DNA from 4 places in the Weizmannia sp. FSL W8-1119 genome. Region 2 is predicted to be linked to each of the others. Evidence: predicted binding sites of a transcription regulator. Region 2 holds the regulator's gene; each other region holds the start of a gene.

What was found. Region 2 encodes Rex, which represses fermentation and respiration genes when NADH is low (regulators of the CRP and FNR family bind a similar motif). Its sites were predicted from a motif close to TTGTGAAATATTTCACAA; they were not measured.
Region 1: NSQ19_RS02630 (L-lactate dehydrogenase) is a predicted target of Rex. The motif match lies at 4,265-4,282, and genes of this name have one in related genera.
Region 3: NSQ19_RS07205 (DUF1641 domain-containing protein) is a predicted target of Rex. The motif match lies at 5,941-5,958, and genes of this name have one in related genera.
Region 4: pflB (formate C-acetyltransferase) is a predicted target of Rex. The motif match lies at 4,217-4,234, and genes of this name have one in related genera.

What each region holds. Positions count from the first base shown of each region.
Region 1 is NZ_JBBOZL010000001.1:555,047-562,820, reverse strand. It holds gene NSQ19_RS02650 (YhgE/Pip domain-containing protein) at 1-359, opposite strand, end outside; gene NSQ19_RS02645 (HD domain-containing protein) at 554-1,102, opposite strand; gene NSQ19_RS02640 (hypothetical protein) at 1,206-1,394, opposite strand; gene NSQ19_RS02635 (3D domain-containing protein) at 1,625-2,839, shown strand; gene NSQ19_RS02630 (L-lactate dehydrogenase) at 3,050-3,988, opposite strand; gene NSQ19_RS02625 (hypothetical protein) at 4,413-4,703, opposite strand; gene ppc (phosphoenolpyruvate carboxylase) at 4,997-7,756, shown strand.
Region 2 is NZ_JBBOZL010000001.1:2,906,289-2,914,062, reverse strand. It holds gene tsaD (tRNA (adenosine(37)-N6)-threonylcarbamoyltransferase complex transferase subunit TsaD) at 1-134, shown strand, start outside; gene NSQ19_RS14175 (ABC-F family ATP-binding cassette domain-containing protein) at 438-2,357, opposite strand; gene NSQ19_RS14170 (redox-sensing transcriptional repressor Rex) at 2,671-3,354, shown strand; gene tatC (twin-arginine translocase subunit TatC) at 3,505-4,269, shown strand; gene NSQ19_RS14160 (YdiK family protein) at 4,307-4,504, opposite strand; gene NSQ19_RS14155 (CPBP family intramembrane glutamic endopeptidase) at 4,501-5,229, opposite strand; gene groES (co-chaperone GroES) at 5,599-5,883, shown strand; gene groL (chaperonin GroEL) at 5,937-7,562, shown strand.
Region 3 is NZ_JBBOZL010000001.1:1,492,842-1,500,615, reverse strand. It holds gene def (peptide deformylase) at 1-422, shown strand, start outside; gene NSQ19_RS07230 (MerR family transcriptional regulator) at 467-787, opposite strand; gene NSQ19_RS07225 (C39 family peptidase) at 1,149-1,844, shown strand; gene rpiA (ribose-5-phosphate isomerase RpiA) at 2,106-2,792, shown strand; gene NSQ19_RS07215 (DHH family phosphoesterase) at 2,845-4,032, shown strand; gene NSQ19_RS07210 (NAD(P)/FAD-dependent oxidoreductase) at 4,191-5,372, opposite strand; gene NSQ19_RS07205 (DUF1641 domain-containing protein) at 5,407-5,856, opposite strand; gene proB (glutamate 5-kinase) at 6,435-7,529, shown strand; gene NSQ19_RS07195 (glutamate-5-semialdehyde dehydrogenase) at 7,530-7,774, shown strand, end outside.
Region 4 is NZ_JBBOZL010000001.1:2,294,224-2,301,997, forward strand. It holds gene NSQ19_RS11365 (ferritin-like domain-containing protein) at 1-174, shown strand, start outside; gene NSQ19_RS11370 (amino acid ABC transporter substrate-binding protein) at 370-1,167, shown strand; gene NSQ19_RS11375 (amino acid ABC transporter permease) at 1,154-1,846, shown strand; gene NSQ19_RS11380 (amino acid ABC transporter ATP-binding protein) at 1,859-2,596, shown strand; gene NSQ19_RS11385 (formate/nitrite transporter family protein) at 2,662-3,498, opposite strand; gene NSQ19_RS15775 (DUF2705 family protein) at 3,656-4,066, shown strand; gene pflB (formate C-acetyltransferase) at 4,467-6,731, shown strand; gene pflA (pyruvate formate-lyase-activating protein) at 6,822-7,559, shown strand.

The DNA.
Region 1 (7,774 bases), 2.4 Mb from region 2:
AGTTTTTCCGAAAAATTTTCCGGGATGGTCAGGCTCGCATAATATTCTCCGGTCTTTACGCCGCGTGCGGCTTCCTTCTCCTGCACAAACCTCCAGCCGAGCGCTTTATTTTGTTTCAACTTTTTTATAACTTCATTCCCGGCGTGTACTTTTTTTCCGTTGATCGCTGTCCCCCGGTCCAAATTCACAACGGCTACCGCAATTCCTTTTGTGTGGCCGTATGGGTCCCAGGATGCCTTGATGTTAAACCAGGCATACAATGATGGAAGAATGATCAAGGCGGCAATGATCAGGCTTGCTGCCCAGTTTGTTGTCATTTTTTTCAAATCAGTTGCATAAATCCTCCATACCTTTTTCATTGGCAGCCTCCAAGTGTTGTTGTATCTTTATGTTTTCCAACCGCTTGAGCTGTCATGCACACGCAAAAAAGCCTGTGCGTCTCCGTTTTCGCACAGGTAACGTTAATATGATGAATGAAGGCCGGTGCCCATATTCGCAGTTTTTCAAGCAACAAGTCCGTTATTTCACCGGCAATGTCTTGCCCTGCACTTATTCATGTCCGGATAACGCCGAAAACCTGCTTTATTTCCGACTGCAGCTGCTCCAGTAAAGGAAAAGAATGGTGCAACGCAATAGTTTCTGCAATCTTTCTATAGTACCATTCCTGCTTTTCTTTTCCACGGCTAAACGCATTCCACACGCTTTCCCCGCTTTTTCGCAATTCTTCGTGTATCGTTTTCAAGTTATGGAGTTTATCTGCGCATATGAGCATACAAATTTCCTCTTCTGCCGTTTTTAATCGCTCGATGGTATGCTGCTTCCGTTCCTCCCACCGCACATTTTTAGGCGGTTCAGTGCAGGCTTCAACAATCCGGGCAACATTGCTTCCAAACTCGGCTTTTATCTCCTCGTTTGTCACCGCAGTATCTTCAACCGTATCATGAAGAAGCCCTGCTGTGACCACTTCTTTGCGGCAGCCTTCTGTTAAAAGCATCATGGCAACCGCATACGGATGCGCAATATACGGCAGGTCGGACGCTTTCCGGTATTGGCCTTCATGTGCTTTTGCCGCAAATTCAATTGCTTTTTCCACCATTTCCATAAGAAATTCCTCTCTTCATACAAAGCTGCTTTTATCATCATACCAAAACGGCGCGGCTATACATGAATGAAAATCGAAAAGCTCAGCACTACTTTTGGACTTCTTAAACATCAAAAGAATCCTTGACCGGCACAAAGGCACAGAATATTCCTTCCCATCCTGTCTGAATTGAAAAAGAAGCTGATCCTTGCTTCTTTTTATCTATTTTCTTTGCCTTTACCCCCGCGAATTCTTTTATGTTATCACTTTTTCCCACTTCTCGATATGCTTTATCCGACCATTGCTTGAGCACAGTGATTTGCCGCTGTACCCGCTTTATTTCTTTTTGCTGCTTTTCATACGCCTGGAGGCAGAAGTCTTATAACTGCCCATCATCATGCGAAAAAGCACCCAAATCTATCTTTTCCCTTTTTCGCATGATTTGAGTCCGTTTTCATTCTCGTAATATGAATTTAATCGTATTGTAATCTTCCTTTCTGCCTATTTGTGTTATAACAAGAGTACGGAGAAGGGAGTTGTCTTATGCACTTAAAAAGGCGAATTGCAGTTATGGCGTTTGCCATATTCGTTGGCACGGCACAACTAAATGCCTATGCAGAAACAGATCAAGGTTCCTTACAGAAAAAATTGGATGAAAATACGCAAACCATTCAAAAGAAAGAATCGGAGAAAAAAGCCGTCGAAAGCAAAATGGAAAATTTGCAAAAAGACTGGAACGCATTGCAATCATCCATTCAGAAAAATAAAGAAAATATCGCAGCAACTGAAGCGAAAATCCAGTCAGCAAAAGATTTGATTGAAAAGAAAAAAGAGGAAATCGTAAAGCTGGAGGACCAAGTTTCTGCACGGGAAGGCGTGATTAAAAAACGCCTCGTTGCCATGCAAAAAAACAACCAATACGACTATGTGATTGAAACGATTTTAAACGCGGAAAGCATTGGCGACCTGATCAACCGGGTCAGTGCAGTCGCGACACTGCTGAACGCTGATACAAGCCTTTTGGATCAGCAAAAAGCGGACCTTGCGAAAATTGAAGCCGATAAAAAAGCCATTGCAGACCAGGAAAAAGTGCTCGAACAGGAGCAGGCAAACTTGAAAAGCAGCCAGGCAAAACTGCAAACAAATTTAAAAGAAAAGGAAAAAGCATTGTCGGGATTAAAATCGAAGTATGACAGCATTCAAAATGAGCTGTCAAAAGCGGAACAAAAACAAACCGACTTGAATACGAAAATCAGCAACCTGCAAAAAGAAATAAAGGCACAGCAGGCGGCCGCAAAAGCAAGGGAAGAAGCCCTCGCAAAACAAGCGAGCGAAGCTGAAGCCGAAAAGGCAGCGGAAGCGCAAGCTGAAAAAACAGCAGAAACACAAGCGAAAAAACCAGCGGAAGCCGGTGCCGGGAAAACGGCCGGAACCAAATCCGCCGCATCTTCCGGCCACAGCACGCCACAAGGCAAATCCTTTTATGTGACGGCGACATCTTATAACCATGAAGATACGAAGCTGGATATTACCGCTTTGGGATATAACATTAAGAAAAACCCGAACATGAAATTGATCGCTGTCGATCCATCGGTCATTCCGCTCGGCAGCAAAGTCTGGGTTGAAGGATACGGGGTTGCCATCGCAGCCGATACCGGCGGTGCCATTAAGGGCCATATCATCGATGTCCTGATGCCGAACAAAAAAGCTTCCATCGCATGGGGGCGCCGTACGGTCAAAGTGATCATATTGAATTAAGAAAAAGCAGCCTTGAATCGATTCAAGGCTGCTTTTTTATATCCGCCTATGGCAGGCCCGCTCCTAACCCCGGCAAAAAACAGGCCCATGCTTTTCCCGGAAAGCGGGGCAAGCATGGGCACTTTTTTCGGCAGTCCGCCTTAAGCAGGCGCCGGGATTTTTTTCAAAGAAAAAGCCGGGCCTCCCATGAAGCCCGGCCGGCACAAATGCTTACAATACCGGTGCCATTGTTTCTTTTAGCACTTTTACAGAATGATTGAACTGTTCCTGTTCTTTTTCGTTCAGTTTGATTTCAACCACTTCACGGATGCCCTGGCGATTGATGATGGCCGGAACGCCAACGTACACATCGCTGTTTCCGTATTGGCCTTCAAGAAATGCAGAGACCGTCAATACGCTGTTTTCATTGTTCAGGATTGCCCTTGTAATCCGGGTCAGGGACATCCCGATGCCGTAAAATGTGGCCCCTTTTCGTTCAATAATATGATAAGCCGCATCTCTCGTATTGACAAAAATGTCATCTAACGTCTTTTCGTCAATAATTCCTTTTTGTAGATAACTTTCAATCGTATCATAACCGATATTTGTATGGCTCCATACCGGAAGTTCCGTATCGCCGTGTTCGCCGATAATCGCAGCATGCACATTGCGCGGGTCAATTCCAAATTGGGCGCTCAAAGAGTTGCGGAGACGCGCGGAGTCAAGCACTGTGCCCGAACCGATAACATGTTCTTTCGGCAGGCCGGACTCTTTCCAAGTTACATATGTCAAAATGTCAACCGGGTTGCTGGCAACAAGAAAAATCCCGTTAAAGCCGCTGTCCATGATGCTCTTAATCATGCCTTTAAAAATTTTTGCGTTTTTGGCAACAAGATCAAGCCTTGTTTCGCCCGGTTTTTGCGGGGAACCTGCCGTAATGACAACAAGATCGGCAGTGCCGCAATCGGAATAATCGCCTTTCCAAACGCGGGTCGGCGTAGGCGCAAATGGCAGGCCGTGGTTCAGGTCCATGGCTTCCCCTTCTGCTTTTGCTTCGTTAATATCGATTAAAACAAGCTCTTCTGCAACACCCTGATTAATCATGGCGTAGCAGTAACTTGTACCAACTGCACCCGTTCCAACCACTGCAATACGATTGACTTTTTTCATGTATAATCTTCCTTCCCATCAAAAGTAAAAAATATTTCCACTGTATGAAAGCAGTTTTGCAAGCCCGGCATGGCGGGCCCCTATCCAGTCTATGGATATTGTGCCAACTCCTAATGGATTCTATACTGCTTTTCCTTTAAAGCAGGACAATTAAACTTTTGCAGCAAATGCTGCCGTGCGGTTTGTGAAATAGATGGACGGCATGCCCTTTTATGGCTGAAATGGATCGTTCCGTTCATTTTCCTTCATTCCACATGGGTAAGTATACCACTATTTTTGTGATTAGATTCACATATTTTATGGCGAAAATTTGAAAATTTGCTTGCCCAAATGCCCGGTTTTAAAGGAAAATGACGGTTTTTCAAAATTATCCGTTTACATTTTTCACAAATGGCTTTATTTGAAAGAGCCAGATATGTAAGCGTTATTCATTCTTGTGCTGATTTTCACAAAGTTCCCCGGGCGGAGGAATAAATGGCTGATCCCGCCCAAATGATCTCTGCCATTTTTGCTCCTGAATGCCTGCCCTCCAAAAAAGCGGGTGCTGCCCGCTTAAAAGAATCTGCTTCACATGCATGGAGGCGTGCCCGCCAGACATCGACAAAAACGCAACTGTACAGCCATTCAATTGTGCATCAAAAATGAACATCGTGTGGACAGCCAGTACGACGGGCAAAATAAAGCCGACCATAAAATCAACTTCATATAAGTGCACTTTTTTCTCTCCATACCGGCTGCTTTCATTTATTATCAAAGAAGAAGAGACCGGTTTCAATGCCAATTCTTTTCTTTCCATTCTCGGTACTTGCCATGTAAAAACACGAATGATATTCGCAGTTGACTTTTAATTGTTCGCGTTTTATCCTTAATTTATCCCTTTATGCGGGAAATGTTCCTTTACTGGTTTTTAATTTTATAAAGTATTAGACTTTTTTCATTTTACAAGTATAATAATAAGTATCATTTTCTTTGTGCATTTTTCTGACCAAATGAAAGGAGCGATTATCCTTGCATCAAATTGATGAAAAGAAAGCCCCCCGGATGGCCCTGCAGGCAGACATGGATTTTCTCGCCGGGCTGCTGGATAAAGTGATCCTATTTGAAGGCGGCGAAGCATTGCTCAAAACAATCCAAAATATTCGCTCCCTGGCACAAAAAGCGAGGGAAACCGGCGATGAGGCTTTCTACCTTCAATTAAAAAAAGAAATTACAGACCTGAATCCGCCAGAACGGCAGGAAGTCATCCGCGCTTTCTCTACCTATCTGCAATTATTTAATATTACCGAGCAAAATTTCAGAATTAAGCGCCGGCGGGAGTACCAGTCGGAAGATACAGACCAGGTCCAACCGCGTTCACTTGAAGATGGCATCGAAACGCTGCGGAAAGAAAAAGTGCCAGCTGAAATGGTTGCAGAACTGCTGAACAGTTTATCGCTTGAGCTGATTATAACGGCACACCCGACAGAAGCAACGAGGCGGACCATTCTGCAAATCCATAAACGCATTGCAGACCTTTTAAAAACGCTCGAATTTACAAGCACCCGTTATGAGAAAAAAGTTATTGAAGAAACGATTTTGAATGAGATTACCATTTTATGGCAAAGTTCCGAAATCCGCGAGAAGAAACCGTCCGTTCTCGACGAGGTGAAAAACGGGCTTTATTATTTCGACAATGTCCTGTTCGACGTGCTGCCGCGCATACACGAAGACCTAGAAGACTATCTGTACGAATCGTACGGACAGCGTTTTAAAGTCCCTTCTTATCTTCATTTCGGATCGTGGATCGGCGGCGACCGGGACGGGAACCCGAACGTGACCGCGGACATCACCTGGAAAACGCTCGAGATGCAGCGTGAACTCGTATTGGAAAAATATAAAAAGTCGCTTACCACACTCCGGGAGCTGCTCAGCCATTCTGTCAAAAAAATAAGCGCCAGCCATGCCCTGCTTGCGTCTGTGGAAAGCGAAGAAAATACAATGCCGGCTGCAAAATTATGGCCGACAAAAGATGAAATTTACCGCAGAAAGCTGGCGATTATGATCCATAAACTGGAATGTGTGGGAAAAAGCAATGGCGGCTACCAATCCGCAGAGGAGCTCCTTGCCGATCTGTATATGATCCGGGACAGCGTGAACCAGCACCATCCGGCCGGGCATCCGATTAAATTGCTCCGCAAAGTTATCCGCCAGGTCGAATTGTTCGGGTTCCACCTAGCATCACTCGATATCCGCAACCATAGCGGCGAACATGAATCAGCACTTGCCGAGGTGCTTTATAACGTCAATATCGCGAAAGACTATAAAAATCTGCCCGAAAATGAAAAAGTCGCGGTGCTCCTGAAGGCTTTAAACGACCCGCGGCCGATGATTTCAATCTATGATACGTTTACGCCGGAAACGCAGGAAGTCATCAACACATTCCGGATGATCAAACGCGCCCACCAAACATTCGGCGAACGGTCCATCCAGGTGTATTTGATCAGCATGGCACATTCGGTCAGCGACGTGCTGGAAGTGCTCGTGCTCGCAAAAGAAGCCGGCCTGTACCGCGTCTACCCGAACGGCGAAATTTTAAGTGAGATCCATATCGCCCCGCTTCTTGAAACGATCGAAGACTTGCGGAACGGCGCGAAAATGCTCGAAACCCTTTTCCAAATGCCCATTTACCGCAACCATTTAAAGGTGCGCGGCAATCTGCAGGAAGTCATGCTCGGCTATTCCGACGGCAGCAAAGACGGCGGCACGATGACGGCGAACTGGCAGCTGTACAAAGCACAGAAAGAGATCCACGAAATGGGTGCCAAATACGGCATTAAGCTGAAGTTTTTCCACGGGCGCGGCGGTTCACTCGGACGCGGCGGTGGCCCGCTTTATTCAAGCCTTTTGTCCCAGCCGCCGGTTACACTTGGCGACGGCGTGAAAATCACCGAGCAGGGCGAAGTGCTGTCATCGCGCTATTTGCTGCGCGACATTGCCTACCGGAGCCTTGAGCAGGCGACATCCACGATGATGTGTGCCATCACAGAACAAAAACAGAACGAGAAAAATGGCAAAACGCCAAACGAAGAAGCTGTCAGGGCAATGGATAAAATTTCCGAATATGCGCTTGAAAAATATCAGGAACTCGTCTTCCGCGACCCTGACTTCCTGTCTTATTTCAAACAGGCAACGCCTTTAAATGAGATCGGTGAACTCAACATCGGCTCCCGCCCGATGAGCCGGAAAGGGAGCGCCCGTTTCGAAGACTTGCGCGCCATTCCGTGGGTATTTTCCTGGACGCAAAGCCGCCAGCTCCTTCCCGCCTGGTACGCAGCCGGGACAGGCCTGAGCAAATATGTGGAAGAAACCGGCAATTTCAAGTTGCTTCGGGAAATGTATGCATCATGGCCGTTCTTCCATGCAACGATCAATAACCTGCAAATGGCATTGATCAAGGCGGAGCTTTCCACGGCTGAAGAATATACAAGGCTGGTGAAAGATCCTGAAGTTGCCGGCCGGATTTTCGGCCTGATCAAAGCGGAATACGAACTAACGAAGGAAATGGTTTTAAAGATTGCGGACCAAAAAGAATTGCTGGATTACACGCCAAACATAAAAGAATCGGTGCGTCTCCGCAACCCGTACGTCGACCCGCTGAACCTGTTCCAAGTCTACCTTATTTCGCAACTGCGTGAACGCGAAAACAAAGATGAAAAAGCCCGGCACCTGCTGATGGAGGTCCTGCTTACGATCAACGGCATCGCCGCAGGGCTCCGGAATACAGGCTGATAGCAATCCCAAAAGCTC
Region 2 (7,774 bases):
GCATCCCGCCGGTCCAGTTATGCACAGACAATGCGGCGATGATTGCCGCATGCGGGACGGTGCTTTTTGAAAAGGGAAAAAGAAGCGCCCTTGATTTAAATGCTTATCCCGGGCTGGACATTGAAAACTTTTAAAAAGGGTTGTGAAAAACCGGTGTATGGGAATCGCCCATACACCGGTTTTTTTGGAGATATGCAGGGGAATTGTGCACAATCTGTGGAAAAGTTGTTGATAAATGATTGGGCTTGTGCAAAACTTTTAAATTTTTTTCCGGACAGGTTGTGGGTATTGTGAATAAATCTGTTGATAATTGTGGATTTTGTGGAAAAACGTTTTAAAAAGCAAGAAATCAAAATATCGCCTGTGTATAAATCTGTGCATGGCACGCGATGCCAAAAATAAAAACCTGTGCAGAACATTTCCGCACAGGTCCAACATTACTCCGCCAGTTCGGCCCACTCTTCCATCAGCGCGTCCAGCTCCGTTTTCCGCTGCTCCAGTTCTTCTGTCAGCTCGCGGATTTTAATATGGTCCTGGAAGATTTCCGGGTCGGCCATTTTTTCTTCCCTGTCATGAATTTCTGTTTCCAACGTTTCAATTCTAGTTTCAATTTCTTCAATCCTCCGCTTTTTTTGCCGCTCGCGTTTTTTTGCTTCTTTATCCTGCCGATAGTTGTTTTTCGCCGGCTGTTCCGCTTTTACCTTTTCTTGTTTCGCGTTTTCCAGGCGCGCAATTTCCAGCATTTCTTCTTTTTTTTGCACATAATAATCATAGTCACCGAGAAATTCACGGGTGCCTTCCGGCGAGAGCTCCACCACTTTTGTGGCGATCCGGTTAATGAAATAGCGGTCGTGGGAAATGAACAGAATGGTTCCCGGGTAATCAATTAGCGCATTTTCCAGCACTTCTTTACTGTCCAAATCAAGATGGTTTGTCGGTTCATCTAAAATCAGAAAGTTCGCCTTTTCCAGCATCAATTTGGCGAGGGCAAGCCGGGCTTTTTCGCCGCCGCTTAAGGATGAGACGGTTTTTAAAACGTCATCGCCGGAAAAAAGAAAATTCCCGAGTGCCGTGCGGATTTCTTTTTCTGTTTTCAGCGGGTATGCATCCCATAATTCCCGGAGGACCGTTTTATTGGAAGATAGGTCGGCCAGTTCTTGATCGTAATAGCCGGTCATAACGCCTGAGCCGTATTCGATCGTGCCGGATATCAGCGGGATTCTCCGTATAATCGACTTCAAAAGCGTTGATTTGCCGATGCCGTTCGGGCCGACAAGGGCAACGCTGTCTTGTTTTTTGACTGAAAGATGGATGTTTTTGGCAACCGGCTCCCCACCGTAGCCGATGGCAGCATCCCGGACATGAAGGACTTCGTTCCCGCTTTGTTTGGCAATTTCAAACGAAAACCGGGCGGATTTTTCATCGCCAAGCGGCTTGTCCATCAATTCCATTTTTTCCAGCTGTTTCCGCCGGCTTTGTGCCCGCTTTGTCGTGGTGGCCCGGGCAATGTTTTTCTGGATGAATGCTTGCAATTTCGCAACTTCTTCCTGCTGCTTTTCATATTGCTTGACTTCCCGTTCGTACTGGGCGGCCTTTTGTTCCAGGTACCGGCTGTAGTTGCCGTGGTATTTTTTGATGGAATGCCTTGAGATTTCATAGACCTGGTTGACGACTTTATCCAGAAAATAACGGTCGTGGGACACGATCAGAATGGCGCCTTCATAGCCTTGTAAATACTGCTCCAGCCAGGTGAGCGTTTCTATATCGAGATGGTTTGTCGGTTCATCCAAAATTAAGATATCCGGCTTTGTGAGCAGCAACTTCGCCAATGCAAGGCGTGTTTTTTGCCCGCCGCTTAACGTCCGGATCGGGGTGCTGTAGTCGTACTGGTCAAAACGGAAGCCATGCAGAACGGACCGGATATCCGCTTCGATCTGATATCCGCCTCCATCTTTAAAGCGTGTCTGCAAAGTATCATAAGCGTGCAGCACTTTTTCATACTCCGCCCGGCGGTTATAAATCGCGGGGTCGGCCATTTTTTGTTCATATTCGCGGAGCTGTTTTTCCATATCCAGCAAATCTTTAAAAACCGACATCATTTCGTCCCAAATGGACAAATCTGATTCGAGCCCGGCATTTTGGGCAAGATAACCGATTTCGACACCATTCGGCACAATGATGGAACCTTCGTCATAAGAAAGCTGGCCGGCAATGATTTTCAGCAGGGTCGATTTTCCGGCCCCGTTTCTCCCGACCAAAGCGATCCGGTCTTTTGTTTGGATTTCTAATTTTATATCCGATAAAATAAGTTCAGCGCCATAATATTTTGTGACTTGTTGAACTTGCAGCAACATCATCGTTATGTTCACCTCTATATCATTGTAAGTGTACAGGAAGGCGAACTGCAACTCAACCGGCGTGATCGAAATTTGTCAAAAAACTTTTCACATAAATCCGTAAAAACCCATGAAAAAAATGCTCATTTGTGATATATTTAACATAGTTGGAGAGAGAAAAAGACGCATGCAGGCATTTTTTAAAACATATTTTTTCTTTGTTCAGATAGGAGTAATATTATAATGAGGAATGGCAGCGCTGCCATTCCGGAATGGACGCACGATTGGAACCAGCAGCACGAAAAATTTAAGCTTTCAACTTGGGGGATTTCACATGAAGGATGAATCAGTAAAAATACCGCAAGCCACCGCAAAACGGCTTCCATTATATTACCGGTACCTGAGAAATTTATATACACTCGGCAAGCAAAGGGTATCATCGGCGGAACTGAGTGAAGCGGTGAAAGTCGACTCCGCCACGATACGCAGGGATTTTTCCTACTTCGGGGCACTTGGGAAAAAAGGTTATGGTTATAATGTAAAATATTTATTGTCTTTCTTCGGCAAGACGCTGAACCAGGATGAGATCACAAATGTAGCGCTGATTGGCGTGGGGAACCTCGGTACAGCCCTTTTGAATTACAATTTTTCGAAGAATAACAGCGCGCGGATTGTTATGGCATTTGACAATGACCCCGGGAAGGTGGGGAGCCATGTTGGCAATGTGCCTGTTTACAGCATGGACGAATTAAGAGAACGGCTTTGCGCGGAAGATGTAACGGTCGTGATTCTAACGGTCCCCGCTTCCAGTGCGCAGGCGGTGACAGACGAGCTTGCCAGTACGAATGTAAAAGGCGTTTTAAACTTTACGCCTGCCCGGCTGAACGTGCCGCCGGATATCCGTGTCCATCATATTGACCTGGCCGTGGAACTGCAGGCACTGATCTACTTTTTAAAACATTATTCAAATGATGAAGAAAATTTGAAAGAAACAAAAGAGCCGGTTGCGAAGCCATAGCCAAAAAGCTTTTTTTCCGTTATCATAATGGGTACAGGGGGTGGCCCGTTTGAAAACGGAATGCAGGCGCAAATGGAAATGGCCGGGTTTGGCTCTGGCGTGCAAAGGGAAAAGGGCGGATTCCACGCCGGCACTTAAAGGAGAACGGCGATGAATGCGAAAAAAATGCCGGTTACCGGACATATCCAGGAATTGAGAAAGCGGTTAATCACCGTTCTCATTTTCTTTCTGTTCGCCCTGGTTGTTGGCTTTTTTACCGCAAAGCCTGTTATACGTTATTTGCAGCACGCCGAAAATGCCGGCATGTTCACGATGAATGCCTTCAGGGTAACCGATCCCATTAAGGTTTTTATGGAAGTTTCGGTTGTGATCGCATGCCTGTTGACCCTGCCGGTGATTTTGTACCAGCTTTGGGCGTTTATAAGCCCGGGGCTGTATGAGAAAGAAAAGAAACTGACATTAAGTTACATTCCTGTTTCCATCCTGCTTTTTATAGCCGGCGTTTCTTTTTCCTATTTCGTGCTTTGTCCGCTGATGGTGAAGTTTATGATGGGCTTGTCAAATGAAATGGGCATTCGTGCGGTGATCGGGATCAGGGAATATATTCAGTTTCTGCTGGAAATCACGCTTCCGTTTGGCTTTGTGTTCCAAATGCCGGTCGTGGTCCTGTTTCTGACCCAGCTTGGCATCATTACGCCGAGGCTGTTGAAAAAGGCAAGAAAATATGCGTATCTTGCTCTGATTGCAGCAGCCGGCATCATTACCCCGCCGGACGTGTTTTCGCAGCTGATTACCTTTGTCCCGCTCGTTTTGCTGTATGAAGCGAGCACGCTGATTTCGAAAATGGCGTACCGCAATGCCCAAAAAGCGGCAAAAGAAATGCCAATGGATGAACAGACGATTCCTTCTGAATAAGAAAGCCGTTTTCCGGACGGAACCGGAAAAACGGCTTTTATTTTTTCACTGAGTTTTTCAGCTTGAAATGGAGAAAGATCAGCCTGATTCCGGAACCCAGATCCAATGTTGCAATCAACAGCAGTAAATAAGAAAAAAAGCCCCAGCCGCCCACTTGTACCTGCTGAATGGCAAAATAAGTGAACAAGGCCCCGAGCAGGCAGTTTACAATTCCTGAAAAAAGTGGTCTCATCATAGAAGTCCTCCAATTGAGCTGTAAATTTCATGTACGGATGTCTGCAGAACGGACGGGTGCAAAAGCAGCCTAACGACCACAATTGTGTTCATGGAAACATGCGCAAACATGGAAACGGTGATCCGGTTTGTTTTCTCATATAAATAAGCGAGCGTCAGCCCTAAAAGGGAATATAAAAACAAGTGGCTCGGTTCGGTATGCGCGAGCCCAAAAATAACCGAGCTGACAATACCGGACAAAAGAAAAGAAAAGCGCCTGCGCAGCGTGCCGAAAATGATTTTCCGAAAGACGATTTCCTCGAGAATCGGCCCGGCGATCGAGCTGATGAGGATGACAAGCGGAAATCTTTCAATCAGCGCCATGATTTGCTGCGTATTGTTGGAGGCAGCCGGGGCACCGAACAATGATTCAATGATAGCGGCTGCAGTCTGGGCAAAGAAACAAAGAAAGACGCCGCTTATTGCCCATATGGCGGATGGCGCGGCCGGAAGCGGTTCGGCCCGGTCTGTTTCTTTCTTTGCGGCTTTTCTTAAAAGATACAGGACGATGATCAGCCCGATGATAAAGCTGATGACGGTCCAAAGCGGGGGCGTCAATGTCCGCATGCTGTCTGCCGGTTCGTGGAAAACGTTCACCCCGGCATAGTAGAGCAACGGATACCCGATGGCGCCGGACAGCAGCATAAGGATGTACGTCACGAGAATATACACATACTCTTTTTTCACGCGCTCTTTTCCTTTCTTGCCAGTTCAAAGTTTAAAGGATCGCAAATTCGTCCAATATGTTCATTGTACTATTGAACCGGGCGGGGTTCAAATGCCGTGCGCCGGGCCAGTCTTTTCAGTTGCATATCCGGATGGTGATCGAGCATACTTATAAAGGGGCAAGCGGCTGAAACGGAGGCGCGCAACCGGCATCCTTTGACAGGGCTCTTTAAAGAGTGCAGGACCCGAAAAAAATAAAAAAAGTTGGATGAGAAGACTTGCAAAAAAGCAAGGAATTATTTATTATAATAAATGTGTTAGCACTCAACTTATGTGAGTGCTAATATTGGCCAAAATTTTACATAATACGAATTAAGGAGGTTGTTTCACGTGTTAAAACCACTGGGTGATCGCGTTGTCATTGAATTAGTTGAATCGGAAGAAAAAACAGCAAGCGGTATTGTCCTGCCTGACACGGTAAAAGAAAAGCCGCAGGAAGGCAAAGTAGTGGCTGTCGGTTCCGGGCGTACCCTTGATAACGGTGAACGTGTTGCCATCGATGTAGCAGCAGGCGACCGCATCATCTTCTCGAAATATGCCGGCACTGAAGTGAAATATGACGGAAAAGAATACTTAATCCTTCGTGAAAGCGATATTCTGGCGGTTGTGGAATAAGCCTGGCTTGTTGAAACATAGAAATAACGATATGACATGAGGAGGTTTTATAAATGGCAAAAGAAATTAAATTCGGCGAAGAAGCCCGCCGCGGTATGCTTCGTGGTGTGGATAAACTGGCAGATGCTGTAAAAGTGACATTGGGCCCGAAAGGACGCAACGTCGTTCTGGAAAAGAAATTCGGTTCTCCGCTGATTACAAATGACGGTGTCACGATCGCAAAAGAAATTGAACTCGAAGACGCGTTTGAAAACATGGGCGCCAAACTTGTCTCCGAAGTGGCCAGCAAAACGAACGATGTAGCTGGTGACGGTACAACCACTGCGACCGTTCTGGCCCAGGCAATGATCCGTGAAGGCCTGAAAAACGTAACAGCAGGCGCAAACCCGGTTGGCATCCGCAAAGGGATTGAAAAAGCGGTTGCGGCTGCTGTTGAAGAATTAAAAGCCATTTCGAAACCAATCGAAGGCAAAGCTTCCATCGCCCAAGTTGCTGCAATTTCCTCTGCTGACGAAGAAGTTGGCGAATTGATCGCTGAAGCAATGGAACGCGTGGGCAACGACGGCGTCATTACCATTGAAGAATCAAAAGGCTTCTCAACGGAATTGGACGTTGTGGAAGGGATGCAGTTTGACCGTGGCTATGCATCGCCTTACATGGTAACGGATTCCGACAAAATGGAAGCTGTTCTGGATAACCCTTATATCTTAATTACAGACAAGAAGATTTCCAATATCCAGGAAATCCTCCCTGTTCTCGAACAAGTTGTCCAACAAGGCAAACCGCTGTTGCTGATTGCGGAAGATGTTGAAGGGGAAGCTCTTGCAACACTCGTTGTCAACAAACTGCGTGGCACATTCAATGCAGTTGCGGTGAAAGCGCCTGGCTTCGGTGACCGCCGCAAAGCGATGCTCGAAGATATTGCAACCCTGACAGGCGGCGAAGTGATCACAGAAGAACTCGGTCTTGATTTAAAATCTGCAACAATTGACCAGCTCGGCCGTGCCGGAAAAGTGGTTGTTACAAAAGAAACAACGACAATCGTGGAAGGGGCAGGCGACTCTGCTGCAATTTCTGCACGTGTAAACCAAATCCGCATGCAATTGGAAGAAACAACTTCCGAATTTGACCGCGAAAAATTACAAGAACGCCTTGCAAAACTGGCTGGCGGCGTAGCAGTCATCAAAGTCGGTGCTGCGACAGAAACCGAATTGAAAGAACGCAAACTGCGTATTGAAGATGCTTTGAACTCTACGCGTGCTGCTGTTGAGGAAGGCATTGTAGCAGGTGGTGGCACGGCGCTTATCAATGTCATCAAGAAAGTCGCTTCCATTGAGGCAGAAGGCGACGTTAAAACAGGCATCAATATCGTTGCACGCGCTTTGGAAGAACCTGTACGCCAAATCGCGGAAAATGCCGGCCTTGAAGGTTCGGTCATTGTGGAACGCCTGAAAAAAGAAAAAGTCGGCATTGGTTACAATGCAGCCAATGGCGAATGGGTCAACATGATTGAAGCGGGTATCGTGGACCCGACGAAAGTAACCCGTTCCGCTCTTCAAAATGCTGCATCTGTTGCTGCAATGCTGCTTACAACAGAAGCGGTTGTTGCCGACAAACCTGAACCGCCGGCACCTGCAGGCGGCGCACCTGACATGGGCGGTATGGGCGGCATGATGTAATAAGCGCCTGAAAATGCTGGTATAACAACCTTTACAGACGTTCAATCCTTGTACCATGTCCATGTTTCGGTTCATGTTTTAGACCATCTGTTTTCAAAGAGGCTCCCGTGAAGTGACCGGGCGCCTCTTTTTTTATACCCTTTTTGCGAATGTTTGCATGCGGATAGGATGTTGGCCTATCAAGAGCCGAAAAGAAAGCGGCATAAGATGTA
Region 3 (7,774 bases), 1.4 Mb from region 2:
ATCCGGAGATTGCCAGCAAATGCAATTTGCGTGCAGGCGTCGGATTGTCCGCAAATCAGATCGGCCTCAATAAAAGGATGTTTGCCGTTTATATTGCGGATGAAGACGGGGAAAAGGCGTACACGGTTTTTAATCCAAAACTGGTCAGCCATTCGGTATCGATGATCTACCTTCCGCAAGGGGAAGGCTGCCTGTCGGTTGACCGGAAAGTGGACGGTTTTGTGCCGCGTTATGAACGGATTAAAGTCAGGGCATACGATTTGGACGGGAATGAAGTGCTCATTAAATTAAAGGGCTATCCCGCGATTGTGTTTCAGCATGAGATGGACCACTTGAACGGGATTATGTTCTATGACCATATTAACAAGGACAATCCGTTCGTGCTTCCTGCAAACACGGATATCCGGAGCTTGTATGAATAAACAGCTTGCGCAAACGGCAGCCTGCACGGCTGCCGTTTGATGCATTATTCTCTTGTGCGGAAATAAGCATTCAGCTGGCCGCGAATGACTTGTTCGCGCATCGTACGTTCATTGTATTTTTTCTCTTTAATATATTCTTTGCGGATTTCCGCAGTCTGGATGCCTTCTTCGCGTTTATTGGCGATGTCCATCAGGCGTTCGACATCGGTAAACGAATATTTCCGGATGCCTCTGTTTGTCCGTTCCGGGAAAATCAATTTTCTTTCTTCATAGTAGCGGATTCTTCTTTCACTTAAGCCGGTTAGTTCACATACCGTTCCGATCGAGATGACTTTCTTTTCCAAGTATGATTCATTCGTTGCCACCTGTGCATCCTCCCTTTGTAAGGTGTTTTTATTAATATATACCAAAAAAGCCGTTAAGACCATATTTCTGTAAGAAATCCTGACAAGTATTTGCGCATTTTTCGCTGGCACGTGAGATTACATAACAGAAGTCCTTTGATGTCCATTGGGTTGTCCCAAAGCGGAGTTGAGTTCTCTCCAATTTAACCATATAATAATTCAAGACTGGTTTCTCTGCAGGAATGGCGGCTGCCCGCGGCCGGCTTTAAAGCGGGACCGGCATTTTCCCGTGCACTTACCCCGGCCGGCGGGGGTAAGTGCATACAGGAAAGAACGGAAGGCGGTGAATGATGCCGCTGTAACCGAAAGGGGAGTAGCACAGATGAAATCATCCCGGCTCATTTTTGCAGCAATCGTATTGATTGTTATGTTGCTCGCCTTAAATGAGTATCTGACCCATAAAGAATTGGCAAAAAAATCCGCGCAAAACAACGCTGCTGCCAAAAAACTGCTCGATGTGCCGCTTATCAGGCAAATGGATGCGCCCCGCCTTTACAACGGCTGCGAAGTGACAAGCCTCGCGATGCTGCTTGTCGATAACGGCTTTCATGTGACCAAAAATCAACTGGCGGAAGAAATCAAATATGTGCCGTTTACCTATAAAAACGGGCAGCACGGCAATCCGAATGCGGGTTTTGTCGGGAACATGGAGGACGGTCCCGGGTATGGCGTATACCACGGCCCTGTTTTTGAACTGGCCAAAAAATATGCCGGCACAAGAGCGGCGGATTTAACGGGGCAGCCTTTTTCAAAAATCCTGGAAAATGTCGGGGAAGGGCATGCTGTCTGGGTGGTTACTACAGCCCGGTTTCAGCCGGTTTCTGATTTCAAAACATGGGACACGCCCCAGGGCAAAATAAACATCACATACAGCGAACACAGCGTTGTCATCACGGGGTACGATACTGGCCATATTTATGTGAATGACCCGTATGGAACAAAAAATAAGCCGCTTAGCCGTAAAGTATTTGAGAAAGCGTGGAAGCAGATGGGCAGCCAGGCCATTGTGATCCGGTGAACAAAAACCTGGCGGAAAACGAGTTTCAAGAATTGTTGGATTGCCCTGTAAAGCGCTGCAGCATGCCGCCCGTGAATGCATGTTTGTATAGGGCTTGGCACTTCCGGTTATATTATCCAAAAATGGCCTTTGTACGTGCGTGTTGCGTTCAAACATTGGAAGGAAAGGCGATTTTCTTTATTTTAATTCCATGGCTGTCTGCGCTTTCCTTTATAATTCTTTAAGACTGTAATAAAATCAAAGTAAAGGCAGGTGCAGAGTATGGACGGGAAAAAGATGGCCGGGGAGAAAGCGGCAGAACTCATAGAAGATGGAATGATTGTCGGGCTTGGGACCGGCTCAACCGTTTATTACACGATAAAAAAATTAGGGGAACGGGTGCAAAGCGGCCTGCACATCACCGGGGTGCCCACCTCGCATGCGACGGCAAAACTTGCGCGCGAATGCGGCATTCCAATAGCAGACTTGAACGACACGGCGCAAATGGATGTGACCATTGACGGTGCCGACGAGGTGGACCCTTCCTTAGACGGAATTAAAGGCGGCGGCGGGGCGTTGTTGTTTGAAAAGCTGGTGGCAAAGGCGTCAAAAAGAAATATCTGGGTGGTGGATTCCCGGAAAATGGTTCAAAAACTTGGCGCTTTTCCGCTGCCGGTGGAAGTGGTCCCGTTCGGATACAAGCATTTGGTGAAAACGTTTGAGCGGGAAGGATTAAACCCTGTCCTCCGGATGAAAGAAGGCCGGCCGTATGTAACAGACGGCGGCCACTATATCGTGGATATCCGTCTCCAAACGCCTGATATCGGCGCGTTTGGAGCCTGGCTGGACAGCATAACAGGCGTTGTAGAGCACGGGCTTTTTCTCGGCATTTGCGATCTTGTTGTCATCGGGAAAGGCGGCAAGGTATATACCCGGAACCGGGCGGAGGCAAAGAACGTTACTTTGTGAAAAACATCCGTATGGGAGACCATACAGAAAATTGAATTTCGGAGGAAGATTGATGTATCGTTTATTAACGCATAATGACCTGGACGGGCTTGGCTGCGGGATTCTTGCCAGGCTTGCATTCGGCAAAGACATTGAAATCCAGTATAATTCCATATCCGGTTTAAATCCCCAGGTGGAAGCTTTTTTAAAAAAAGAACATAAAGAAGACATGCTGTGGATTACCGATTTATCGGTCAATGAAAAAAATGCGGAGCTCCTCGATGCCTATGCCGCACAGGGCGGAAAAGTGAAACTGATTGACCACCATAAAAGCGCGCTTCACTTAAATGAGCATGAATGGGCTTCTGTCCAGGTGGAGGAAGACGGCAAACAGACAAGCGCTACTTCTTTGTTTTACCGGTATCTGCAAGCGGAAGGAAAAATCAGCCCGACCGGCGCCATTGACGCGTTTGTCGAACTTGTCCGGCAAATGGATACATGGGAATGGGAACGCAACGGGAATATGCAGGCCAAAAAATTAAATGATCTTTTTTACCTGTATCCGATCGAAGAGTTTGAAGAGATTTTGCTACATAAACTTAGCGGCAGTGAAACTTTTTCATTTGATGATCTGGAAGAAAAGATCCTCGATCTGGAAGAGAAAAAAATCGAAAGGTATATCAATGGAAAGAAGCGGGAAGTCTACCAGGCCGTGATTGACGGTTATTATGCAGGTGTTATCCATGCCGAGTCGCACCATTCCGAATTGGGGAATGCCATTGCAAAAGAATACCCGCATCTCGATTATATCGCCATTTGCATGGTCGGAAAGAAACGGATCAGTTTCAGGACGATTCATGACCATATTGACGTATCGGAAATTGCCAAAAAATACGACGGGGGCGGGCATAAAAAGGCATCGGGGGCTGTGCTGACGGAAGAGGCGTTCCGGCAGTTTGTCATCGAAACGTTTAAAACGGAACCGCTTAAACGCGATTTTGCCCATAATCAGTCCAATATCAAAGGGCAGGAAGCGGGATGTTTATACCAAAACCGCAGTGGGGAACCGATCTTTATTTATAAAGACGCCCAAAAAGGCTGGGAGATCGAAGCAAGAGGCTTAAAGCAGTCTCCTTCTTTTTCCGCCTTTGAAGAAGCGGAAAAATTTGTAAAGCGCCAGTTCCAGGCGTGGCTTGCCCACGATGATGCGTATTTGGAATATATGGACAAAAAGAAAAAAAGAAGCGAAAGCGGTTTGTAAAGCTGCCCGGGTGATGCCGGGCTTTTTTTTTTCGTGCTGGGAGAGCCGGTTGCATGCAAATTTGCACGCAGGATGAAGCGCGTCCTGCACTTAGCAAGTTTGCCGGGGAAGAAAGGGGCTTAAAAAAGGCACATCCGCGTTTGGATGCGCCTTTTTCCTTAATATACAAGTGAGAACAACCCGTTGATATGGGCCAGGTAACGGATATTGCTTGCTTCCTTCATGACGGAAGCCGGGAAGCCTTTTAATTGCGTTTGGTTTTCCCCGATAAACGCAATGGCATCTTTTCTGCCGAGGCTTGCAAGCGTACCGGAGTTGACCGGCTGGAATGTTTGCATTTTCCCGCCTTTTAAATAAGCATAAAGATTATAGCCGATCAATTCGCCCATTTGCCATGACATTTGTGCTGTTGGCGGATAAGGGCGTGCGCCTTCTGATGGGAAGACAACCGCGCTGTCGCCTGCAACAAACACATCCGGGTGGGAAGTGGATTGCAAATAGGCGTTTACCGTTGCACGCCCGCGGTTTACTTCAATCCCGGAATTTGCAACGACACGGTTTCCTTGCACGCCGCCCGTCCAGATAAGCGTCTTCGTTTCGATTTTCTGGCCGTCTTTTAATTCCACGACATTGTCCTGGAATTTCGTAACAGGGATGCCTGTGAAAAATTGCACGCCGCGCGATTCCAGGCTCTTCGTTGCCCGTTCAATCAGATTTGGCGCGAAGTTCGGCAAAATGGAAGGCGCCGCTTCGACACAAATAAGCGAGATTTCGGAAGGGTCGATCGCAAATTTTTTCGACCACCCCGGAACCTTGTCCGCCAGCTCGCCAACCAGTTCAATCCCGGTCAGGCCGCCGCCGCCGACAACAAATGTGGCATCCGCTTTGTTTTTCGTTTTGGCATACTGCTCAAGGCAGGACTCGATATGGGCATGAATGCGTTTCGCATCGTCCACTGATTTTAACAGAAAGCTGTTTTCTTCAAGGCCCGGAATACCGAAGAAAGCTGTTTCGCTGCCGAGCGCCACAACGAGCACATCGTAATTCAGCTTAAAGCCGCTTCCAAGTGATACTTCTTTCGAATCAGGCGAGATTTTTGTGACTTCATCCACCTGAACGTCGACATCTTTGCCTTTAAACAGTTTTCTGAGCGGAAGCGACACACGTTTTTCAGAAACGCCGCCCGCCGCCAGACGGTGCAGTTCCGTAATAATTTGATGGTCCGGCACACGGTTTACGACTGTGATCGCTGCATCGTCTTTTGACAAATATTCACGCGCTGATAACGCAGATAACAGGCCGCCGTAACCGGCCCCTAAAATGACAATTTTTTTACTCATATGGATCCCCCGTTTTCATTAGTTCTCATTCACCTTACTGCTGTTTGCTGCGTTCTTCCGCGACTGCAAGATAAGACTGCAGAAAACGGAACAGCTTCTGGGCTTGCGGATCTTTCAGCAATCTTAACAGGCCGAACAATCCGATCGTGTCTGTGGACGTCTCGGCACGGTCCTTTGCTTCAATCGCGGTTTGGGCAAGCCCCTTTGCTTTCTCGGCAACGGGATCCAGAAAACCTTGAAATCCGCCTTTAAAATCATTGATCAGCACTTTATCTGTCATTATGGATTGCGCAAAATCATAGGTTTTGTTTAAAATTGTGACCAGTTCGGCCATTTTCGGCAGGCTTTCAACCAACACCGTCAAAGATTGCTGGATTTCCGGATCCAATAATTGATCCAGCAAATCTTTCTGTGCGACTGCCGTTTCCGGGGTTACTTCTGGTTTTTCTTCAGGATTGCCTTTTTGAGCTGAAGTTTCTGCCATCTCCTATTTCTCCTTTTCTGATGGAATTCCCACACATATGTAGATACAAAAAATATACAGGTTCCCTGATTCCCTCCCTCCTGTTTGTGAATTTCCTCCCATAATTACGCATACTAAGATTCACAAAGAAAGGTGATGAAACCTCATATATGATTAGTATATCAAATTTTCACTGTATAGGAAGTAATTTTCTTTCCAATTTCGGGGAAAATCCGCATGCAAGCTTATTTTTTGTCCCGGCTTCTCGGGTTATGCATAGCAAAATATTTTGCTTGCATTTCTTCCGGTGCTGTTGTAAGATAATTAAAAATACTGAACGTGAACGAAGGAATAGTAGGCGGATTACCCCTGCGCAAGAGAGCGGCGCCCACAGGCTGAAAGGTGCTGCAGCAGGCGGCCTGCCAAACCTGCCTTCCGGGTCCCGGAAAACCGGGCGCAAAGCTTTGCGTTATCAAAAAAGAGCGGGGCGCAAGTGTGTCGCCCAAAAAAGGTGGTACCGCGAAAAGCAAGGCCTTTTCGTCCTTTTTACAGGGACGGGAAGGCCTTTTTGTTTACCCTTTTAGAAGGAGAGAAATGCCATGGAGAAAAACAGAGTCGTAGTAAAAATCGGAAGCAGTTCTTTAACAAATGACGCGGGGGAAATTGATGAACAGAAGTTTGCCGACCATATCGGCGCCCTTGCGGCATTGCGCAGAGCCGGGCATGAGGTGGTCGTCGTTTCATCCGGCGCTGTCGCGTGCGGGTTCCGGCTGCTCGGTTACCCGGCGCGGCCCGTCACGTTAAAAGGGAAGCAGGCTGCTGCTGCCATCGGCCAGAGTGTGCTCATCCAGCGGTACAGGGAAGCGCTTGGTGGTTACGGCTTAATACCGGCGCAAATTTTGTTAACCCGGAAAGACTTTTCCACAAAAGACCGGTACCATAACGCTTATTCAACGATAACAGAGCTTTTGCGCCGCGGCGTCATCCCGGTTATCAATGAAAATGATTCCGTATCGGTCTCAGAACTCACTTTCGGCGACAATGACATGCTGTCTGCGCTCGTCAGCGGGCTTGTCCACGCCGGGTACCTCATTATTTTAACGGATGTAAACGGGCTGTACAGTACAAATCCAAAATACGACCGTTGTGCACGGCGCATTGATTTTATCGATAACATCACGCCCGAGATGATGAAAATGGCTGGAGGCGCCGGTTCGAAAGCGGGAACCGGCGGCATGCTGTCAAAGTTGAAAGCCGCAAATACAGCGGTATCCCTCGGCGTCCGGGTGTTTATCGGTACGGGAAAAGGGCGCGGTAAACTCGTCAAGATACTCGAAGGAAAAGGGGACGGCACGTATATCGGAGCCGCCCGCCCGGCTGTAAAGAGCCGGAAACAATGGATCGCGCTGTTTTCGGAAAGTGCCGGAAAAATATACATTGACCGCGGCGCGGAACAGGCTTTGCTGCAAAAAGGGAGCAGCCTGCTTCCGGCAGGCATTCAAAAAATTTCCGGAACATTCCAAAAAGGCGATGTCGTGGACGTCTACGGCGCAAAAGGGCTGCTTGGAAAAGGGGAAGTGCTTTACGGTGCGGATGAGTTGTTGCACGTGCTCATGAAGCCTGGCGGGCGGGCAGCAGAAGAAGTCATCCACCGCGATCACTGGGTGCCTTTAAACAGAAAGGGGCTGGGTTAAATGTCTGAAGCCGCAGAAAAAGGAAAAAAAGCGAAGAATATCAGCATGGCGCTTGCCAAAAAGACAACGGAAGAAAAAAACAAAGCGCTTTTGGCGGTTGCCCGTGTTTTGCTTGAGGACCGGGAAACGATCATTTCCGAAAACAAAAAAGACCTCAGGAGCGGGAGCCGGGCGGGCCTTCCGGAAAATATACTTGACAGGATGATGCTTAACGAGAAGCGGATCCATGATATGTCAGAAGCGGT
Region 4 (7,774 bases), 610 kb from region 2:
TACAAAGGAGGGCTTGAATTTGCCGTGAAAGACGAACAAAACACGGTCGATTTTTACAGAGAATTGGCGCGTTCCGCAAATAGCCCTGCCATGAAGCAGGCGTTTCTTGAAGCGGCAAAAGACGAACAGCATCACGCCGTCTGGTTTCTTTATCTGCTCATCAATATCCGCTGACCGTGCGCTCAAACATCTTGAAAAACTGCCGGCTTTTTTTCAAGCCGGTTCCGCTTTATCCCCCCTTTCTGCCGCTAACCCATTTTACGATACAAAGCCTTTTTTTCTGGATATTTTTACCCCTTTGTTTACAATACAAAATGCTGTTTAAAGCATAGGCATAGACTGCAAAAATCATGAAAGGGAGTTGGCAACATGAGAAAATACATCAAATGGCTGGCCGTGTTCAGCTTGCTGTTTGCTTTAACGGCATGCGGAAAAAATACGGACAACCAGCAGGCTTCAAAATCCAATGACTTATACGACCAGATCAAATCAAAAGGCGTCCTTTTGATCGGAACAGAAGGAACGTACCCGCCATTTTCTTTCCATAAAAACGGGAAATTAACAGGCTATGATATCGATGTGGCGAAAGAAGTTGCAAAACGGCTCGGATTAAAAGCCGAATTTAAAGAAACCCAGTGGGATGCCATGTTTGCCGGGCTCAATTCCAAACGGTTTGATATGATCGCAAACCAGGTCGGGATCCGTGCAGACCGCCAGAAAAAATATGACTTATCAACACCCTATACGATTTCAAAAGCCGTTGTCCTTGTCCGCAAAGACAACACGAATATCAAGTCCTTCGCTGATTTAAAAGGCAAAAAATCAGCCCAGTCGCTTACAAGCAACTTTGCTACTATTGCCAAGAAAAATGGCGCCAATATCGTAAGTGTGGAAGGTTTTTACCAAGCGGTCCAGCTTTTGACTTCAAACCGTGTGGATGCCACCGTCAATGATTCCCTGACCTATCTGGACTACAAAAAACAAAAACCGAATGCTGCCATTAAAGTTGCCGCTACAGCAAACGAGGCAAGCAAATCCGCTTTTTTGTTCCGGAAACATTCAGGGAAACTGACAGACAAAGTAAATGATGCTTTGAAAGATATGAAAAAAGACGGCACGTTAACAAAAATTTCAAAGAAATGGTTTGGTGAAGATGTTTCCCAATAACCTTGCGTTTATCAGCAGCGACCAGCTGCATTTGGTGCAAAGTTCCCTTCTGCCGATGCTGGAGGGAGCTTTGCATTATACGATTCCATTAACGATCATCACTTTCTGTATCGGTCTTGTGCTGGCGCTCGCTACAGCGCTGGCACGGATTTCCGGCATTAAAATACTGGAATGGATCGCCCGCGTCTATGTTTCAGCAATCCGCGGGACCCCGTTGCTTGTGCAATTATTTATCATTTTTTACGGGCTGTCGTCCGTGCATGTTACCATTGGTTCTTTTCCGGCCGCCATTATCGGCTTTTCGCTCAATGTCGGCGCATATGCATCAGAAGTGATCAGGGCAGCGATTTTATCGATTCCAAAGGGGCAATGGGAAGCAGCGTATTCGATCGGGATGAACTATGCGCAGGCTTTAAGAAGAATTGTGCTCCCGCAGGCTGTCCGCGTATCGGTGCCGCCGCTTTCCAATACGTTTATCAGCCTTGTAAAAGATACATCTCTTGCTTCCTTAATTTTGGTGGCCGATCTGTTCCGTAAAGCACAGGAAATTGCCTCCACCACCTATCAATATATGCTGCTGTATGTCGAAGCCGCCTTTTTGTACTGGGTGATTTGTTTGATTCTCTCAATAATCCAGCAAAAATTGGAAGGCCGTTTTGATAAATACATCAGCAAGTAAGGAGGGACCTGTATGATTCGAATAGAAGGGTTACATAAACAATTCGGCAACCTTGAAGTGCTGAAAGGCATTGACTTAACCATTGAAAAAGGGAAAGTGATCGTCATCATCGGCCCGTCCGGTTCCGACAAAACCACGCTGCTCCGCTGTATGAATGCCCTTGAAATTCCAAATCAAGGCAGGATACAGATCGATGATGTATCCGTTGACTTTTCCCAGCATCCCGGTAAAAAAGAACTCGCAGCTTTGCGGCAAAAATCCGGCATGGTTTTCCAACAGTACAATCTTTTCCCGCATAAAACGGTTCTCGAAAACGTGATTGAGGGGCCGGTCATTGTAAAAAAGGAAAACCGCCAGGATGCAGCAAAAAAAGCGGAAATGCTGCTGGAAAAGGTGGGCCTGCTTGATAAAAAAGAGGCGTATCCAGCAAGCCTTTCCGGCGGCCAGCAGCAGCGCGCCGGGATTGCGAGGGCGCTTGCCATGGAGCCGGAAGTGATGCTGTTTGACGAACCGACATCCGCACTGGATCCGGAACTTGTAAGCGGCGTGCTGAATGTGATGAAGGAGCTTGCTGAAGAAGGCATGACAATGGCCGTTGTGACACACGAAATGCGGTTTGCCCGCGAAGTTGCGGACAAGGTGATATTTATGGATGGCGGCGTCATCCTGGAGCAAGGCAAACCGGAAGAAGTGTTCCATCATCCAAAAAACGCACGGACCAAGCAATTCCTGCAGCTGATCCAAAGCTGACGGGCCGGAGCGGTTAATCCCATATTAAAAAGAGCTGCCTGAATAAAAGGCAGCTCTTTTTAATATTACTTGATTTTTTCAGCAGAAAAAGGGGATACGGTGTGTGTGTCCACAACAGCAACCGGCACCTTTTCTTTTTTCTTTGACGTTAAGAAGGCGTACATGGCACCGACAAAGACGCCGCCGCCAATCATATTTCCGAGCGTTACCACGCCGAGGTTGTGCAAAATGCCAACGAGTGTAATCGTATCCGGGTGCGGGGCAGCAAGTGCGAGCGCGAACAGCACCATATTGGCAATGCTGTGTTCGTAGCCCGAAATGACGAAGCCAAACACGAGCAGCATCATCGAAGCGATTTTAGCCCCGTCCCCCTTTACGTTTATCGGAACCCAGAACCCTAAACAAACAAGCCAGTTACAAAGGATCGAACGGAAAAACATTTGGGCTGTTGTCAGGCTGATTTTCCCGCCCACAACCGACATTAAAAACTGGCTGTTATCCGAATCTGCATAGAGTCCGCTGTAATGGATAAACAGTGCGAAAATCGCCGCCCCCATCAAATTTCCGGCATACGTTGCCACCCAGTTTGTGAGCGCATCTTTCCAAGTTGTCGCTTTTTTTACCGTGCTCATCGTCATCATCATCGTATTGCCGGTAAATAGCTCGCCGCCGCCAAACATAATAAGCACGAGCGCTGCACCGAAAAATATGGAAGCCATAAAGGAAGTAACCGGAGACTTCGCATCAAAAAATGGCTCGGCAAGACGGTAACAAATAATAATGGCAAAACCGATAAACATACTTGCCAACACTGCTTTTGTCACATAACGAAGCAGGGATTCTTCCAGATATTTTTTCTTATTTAACGCCATTTGAACAACAGATTCAACGGCCTCGTACATAAACACCATCTCCAACTGAAAAATGTTAAATTGTGAAAAACATCACAAACAACTGCCTTTCTATCATATCCCCTTTTTCCCTGTTTGTGTTTGTATATATTTTGAACGTTTATGAAGCGATTACACAGGAAGGGGCTTTTGACAGCCATCATTACTGGTGTTCATTGGCTGCCAGTGCCTTATCAATTTGATCAGGGTTTTTTGGGGGCAAGTGAATGTAAATAATGGAATGGGAATATTGCTATTCAGTTATTTTTTGATGATCTATGTTATCATCAGCCTCCAGTCTCTTTTGAAAATGTTTTTAAATTCCCGCATTGCGTTTCTGATCGTCAATATTTATATCGTTTTTTCCTGCATTTCAATTAGTGAAAAAGGGCTGCCAAAGTATATTTATTATTTATCCCTTAGTAATTACGGAATGGGTTTCAAACAAAATTTAGGCAAAGTGAATAGCTTATATACAGACGATTTAAATATTCATTACAGTATATTTATTTTACTCGTTTTAGAAGTTGCCATTCTAATTGCATCAGCGCTTAAAGTTAAAAAAATGGATGTCATATAGGGGGGAATACCATGATCCAGCTTATAAATGTAAGCAAAAAATTCAAGCTTACACGAAAAATATACCGCAACCGCTTTCATCTGGCTGTGTCGATTTTGTGAAATATTGATCATGTTACCAAATTACAAACTCCTCCCAAGAAAAATAATCATGTGAAAAACTGATCAATTTGTGTTATAACACGCTTTCATCGCATTTTTCTATTATATATCTACGGCCAAATGTTTTGAACATTCTTTGACAACTGCATTTTCCGGCCCTAAAATGTGAACGCTATCACTATCTTTTTAAAATCGCCCGTGCTAAAATGAAAGCGTAATAAGAAATGTTCACTATTTAACAAACAAACATCCAATTCTGAAGGCAGCTCATTAATAGGCTTAAAGGAGGCCAATTTAAAATGACTGAACAATTGCTGACAAAAGCACCGCTCTCTAAAAAACAATGGGAAGGCTTTAAAGGAGGAAACTGGCAAAAAGAAATCGACGTAAGGGACTTTATTTTGAAAAATGTAACCCCTTACGAAGGCGATGAAAGCTTCCTTGCCGGTCCGACTGAAGCCACTTTAAAATTATGGGACCAGGTCATGGAACTGTCGAAACAGGAACGCGAAAAAGGTGGCGTCCTGGATATGGATACGAAAATTGTATCCACCATTACATCGCATAGCCCGGGGTATTTAAACAAAGAACTTGAAAAAATTGTCGGTTTCCAAACCGATAAACCGTTCAAACGTTCGATGATGCCGTTTGGCGGAATCCGGATGGCAGAAAGCGCCTTAAAATCTTACGGCTATGAAATTGATCCGGAAATCAAACATATTTTTACAGAATGGCGGAAAACCCATAACCAGGGTGTATTCGATGCCTACACGCCGGAAATCAAAGCTGCACGGCATGCCGGCATTGTAACCGGCCTTCCGGATGCTTACGGTCGCGGCCGCATTATCGGCGACTACCGGCGCGTTGCACTTTACGGGGTAGATTATTTAATTGAACAAAAGAAAAAAGATCTTGACTTAATCGGCTGCGGCTTGATGACAGAAGAAGTCATCCGCGAACGCGAAGAACATTCGGAACAAATCCGCGCATTGCAGGAATTGAAACAAATGGCACAAAGCTACGGATTCGATATTTCCGAACCGGCTTCAAACGCACGAGAAGCTTTCCAATGGCTGTATTTCGCGTATCTGGCTGCCATTAAGGAACAAAACGGCGCGGCCATGAGCCTTGGGCGCACATCCTCTTTCCTTGACATTTATATTGAAAGAGATTTGAAAAACGGCGTCTTGACTGAACGGGAAGCACAAGAACTCGTCGACCACTTTGTCATGAAACTCCGCCTCGTCAAATTTGCACGGACGGAAGAATATAATGAACTGTTCAGCGGCGACCCGACATGGGTAACAGAATCGATCGGCGGTATGGCTTTGGACGGCCGTACGCTCGTTACGAAAAACTCGTTCCGCTTCCTGAACACGCTCGACAACCTCGGCCCTGCGCCGGAACCGAACCTGACCGTGCTCTGGTCGACGAAACTGCCGGATAAATGGAAACAATATTGCGCGAAAATGTCGATCAAGACGAGCGCCATCCAGTACGAAAACGACGACTTAATGCGTGAAGAATACGGCGATGATTACGGCATTGCCTGCTGTGTATCGGCGATGCGGATCGGCAAACAAATGCAATTCTTCGGCGCCCGCGCCAACCTGGCAAAAGCTTTGCTATATGCGATTAACGGCGGCGTTGATGAACGGTATAAAATGCAAGTCGCACCTCCGTTCCAGCCGATCACTTCGGAATATCTCAATTACGATGAAGTAATGGAAAAATACGACCGGATGCTTGACTGGCTTGCAGGCGTTTATATCAATGCTTTAAACATCATCCATTATATGCATGACAAATACAGCTACGAACGGCTTGAAATGGCATTGCATGACCGCAATGTACTGCGCACGATGGCTTGCGGCGTTGCCGGCTTGTCTGTTGCGGCCGACTCTCTAAGCGCCATCAAATATGCGAAAGTAAAAGTCATCCGTGACGAAGATGGCCTTGCCGTTGACTATGAAGTCGAAGGCGATTATCCGAAATACGGCAACAATGATGACCGCGTCGACCAAATTGCCGTCAATCTCGTCAAATCGTTTATGCAAAAACTGCAAAAATATCCGACTTACCGGAACGCTGTCCATACTTCTTCGATCCTGACGATTACATCGAACGTCGTATACGGCAAGAAAACAGGAAGCACACCGGACGGCCGGAAAGCAGGCGAACCGTTCGCCCCTGGCGCAAACCCGATGCACGGCCGCGATTCGCACGGCGCAGTCGCATCGTTGACATCTGTTGCGAAACTGCCTTATAAATATTCGCTTGACGGCATTTCCAACACTTTCTCGATTGTCCCGGAAGCGCTCGGACACGAAGAAGAAACACAGGTCTCCAACCTGGACGGCATGCTGGATGGCTATATGGCGAAAAAAGCGCACCACTTAAACGTCAACGTCCTGCATCGCGAAACATTGCTGGATGCGATGGATCATCCGGAAAAATATCCGCAATTGACGATCCGTGTATCGGGATATGCGGTAAACTTCATCAAATTGACAAGGGAACAACAGCTTGAAGTCATTAACCGGACGTTCCATGAAATGATGTAAACTGATTCGGGCGGCATGCGCCTGCATGCCCCCTCCCCCCCTATTTAACACTTAACTTATGGGGAATCTATATAGAAGGATTTGATTGAGATGAACATGACAACGCGCATTCATTCCACTGAATCATTTGGCACGGTCGACGGGCCCGGCATCCGCTATGTCGTATTTACGCAAGGCTGCCCGCTGCGCTGCAAATTTTGCCATAACCCGGATACGTGGAAAATCAATGAAGGCAATGAAATGAGCGTCGAAGAGATTATGAGCGATGTGCGCGATTACCTGCCTTTTATTGAAGCTTCCCACGGCGGCATTACAGTGAGCGGCGGCGAACCGCTTTTGCACCTCGATTTTCTGATCGAATTGTTTAAAGCGTGCAAAGAAATTGGCGTCCATACTGCCATTGACACAGCAGGCGGATGTTTCTCGCGCAGTTCCCGGTTTATGGAAAAACTGGATGAATTGATGAAATATACAAATCTTGTATTATTGGACATCAAGCATATTGACCCGGAAAAGCATAAATGGCTCACCGGCATGTCAAATGAGCATATTCTCGATTTCGCCGGGTATCTCGCTGACAAGCATATTCCAGTCTGGATCCGCCATGTGCTCGTTCCCGGCGTCGATTCTGAAGAAGATTTGCAAAAAACATCTGATTTTATCCATTCGCTGCCAAACGTCGAAAAAATCGAAATCCTTCCGTACCATAAGTTAGGCGTCTACAAATACGAGGCGCTCGGCATCGACTATCCCCTCAAAGGTGTCGAACCGCCGACAAAAGAACAAGTTGCACATGCAGAACAGATTTTGAAAAGGGAATTGCAGTAAAAAAGTGCCGGCTGCCCGCCGGCGCTTTTTTTATTCTTCCTAAAGAACGATACAACGTTCAGAAAGCGTGGAAAAGTGTTCGCCTTCTGTCTATCCTAAAAAATTGCCCGAATTTTTCATCCTTCTGCTGGTGCTGCATGCATGCGGCAAGATAGCGGCAAAAATATCCGGCGCCTTCCTTCGCTTTAAGCACGCCTGCGCTAAGCTTCGCTGAT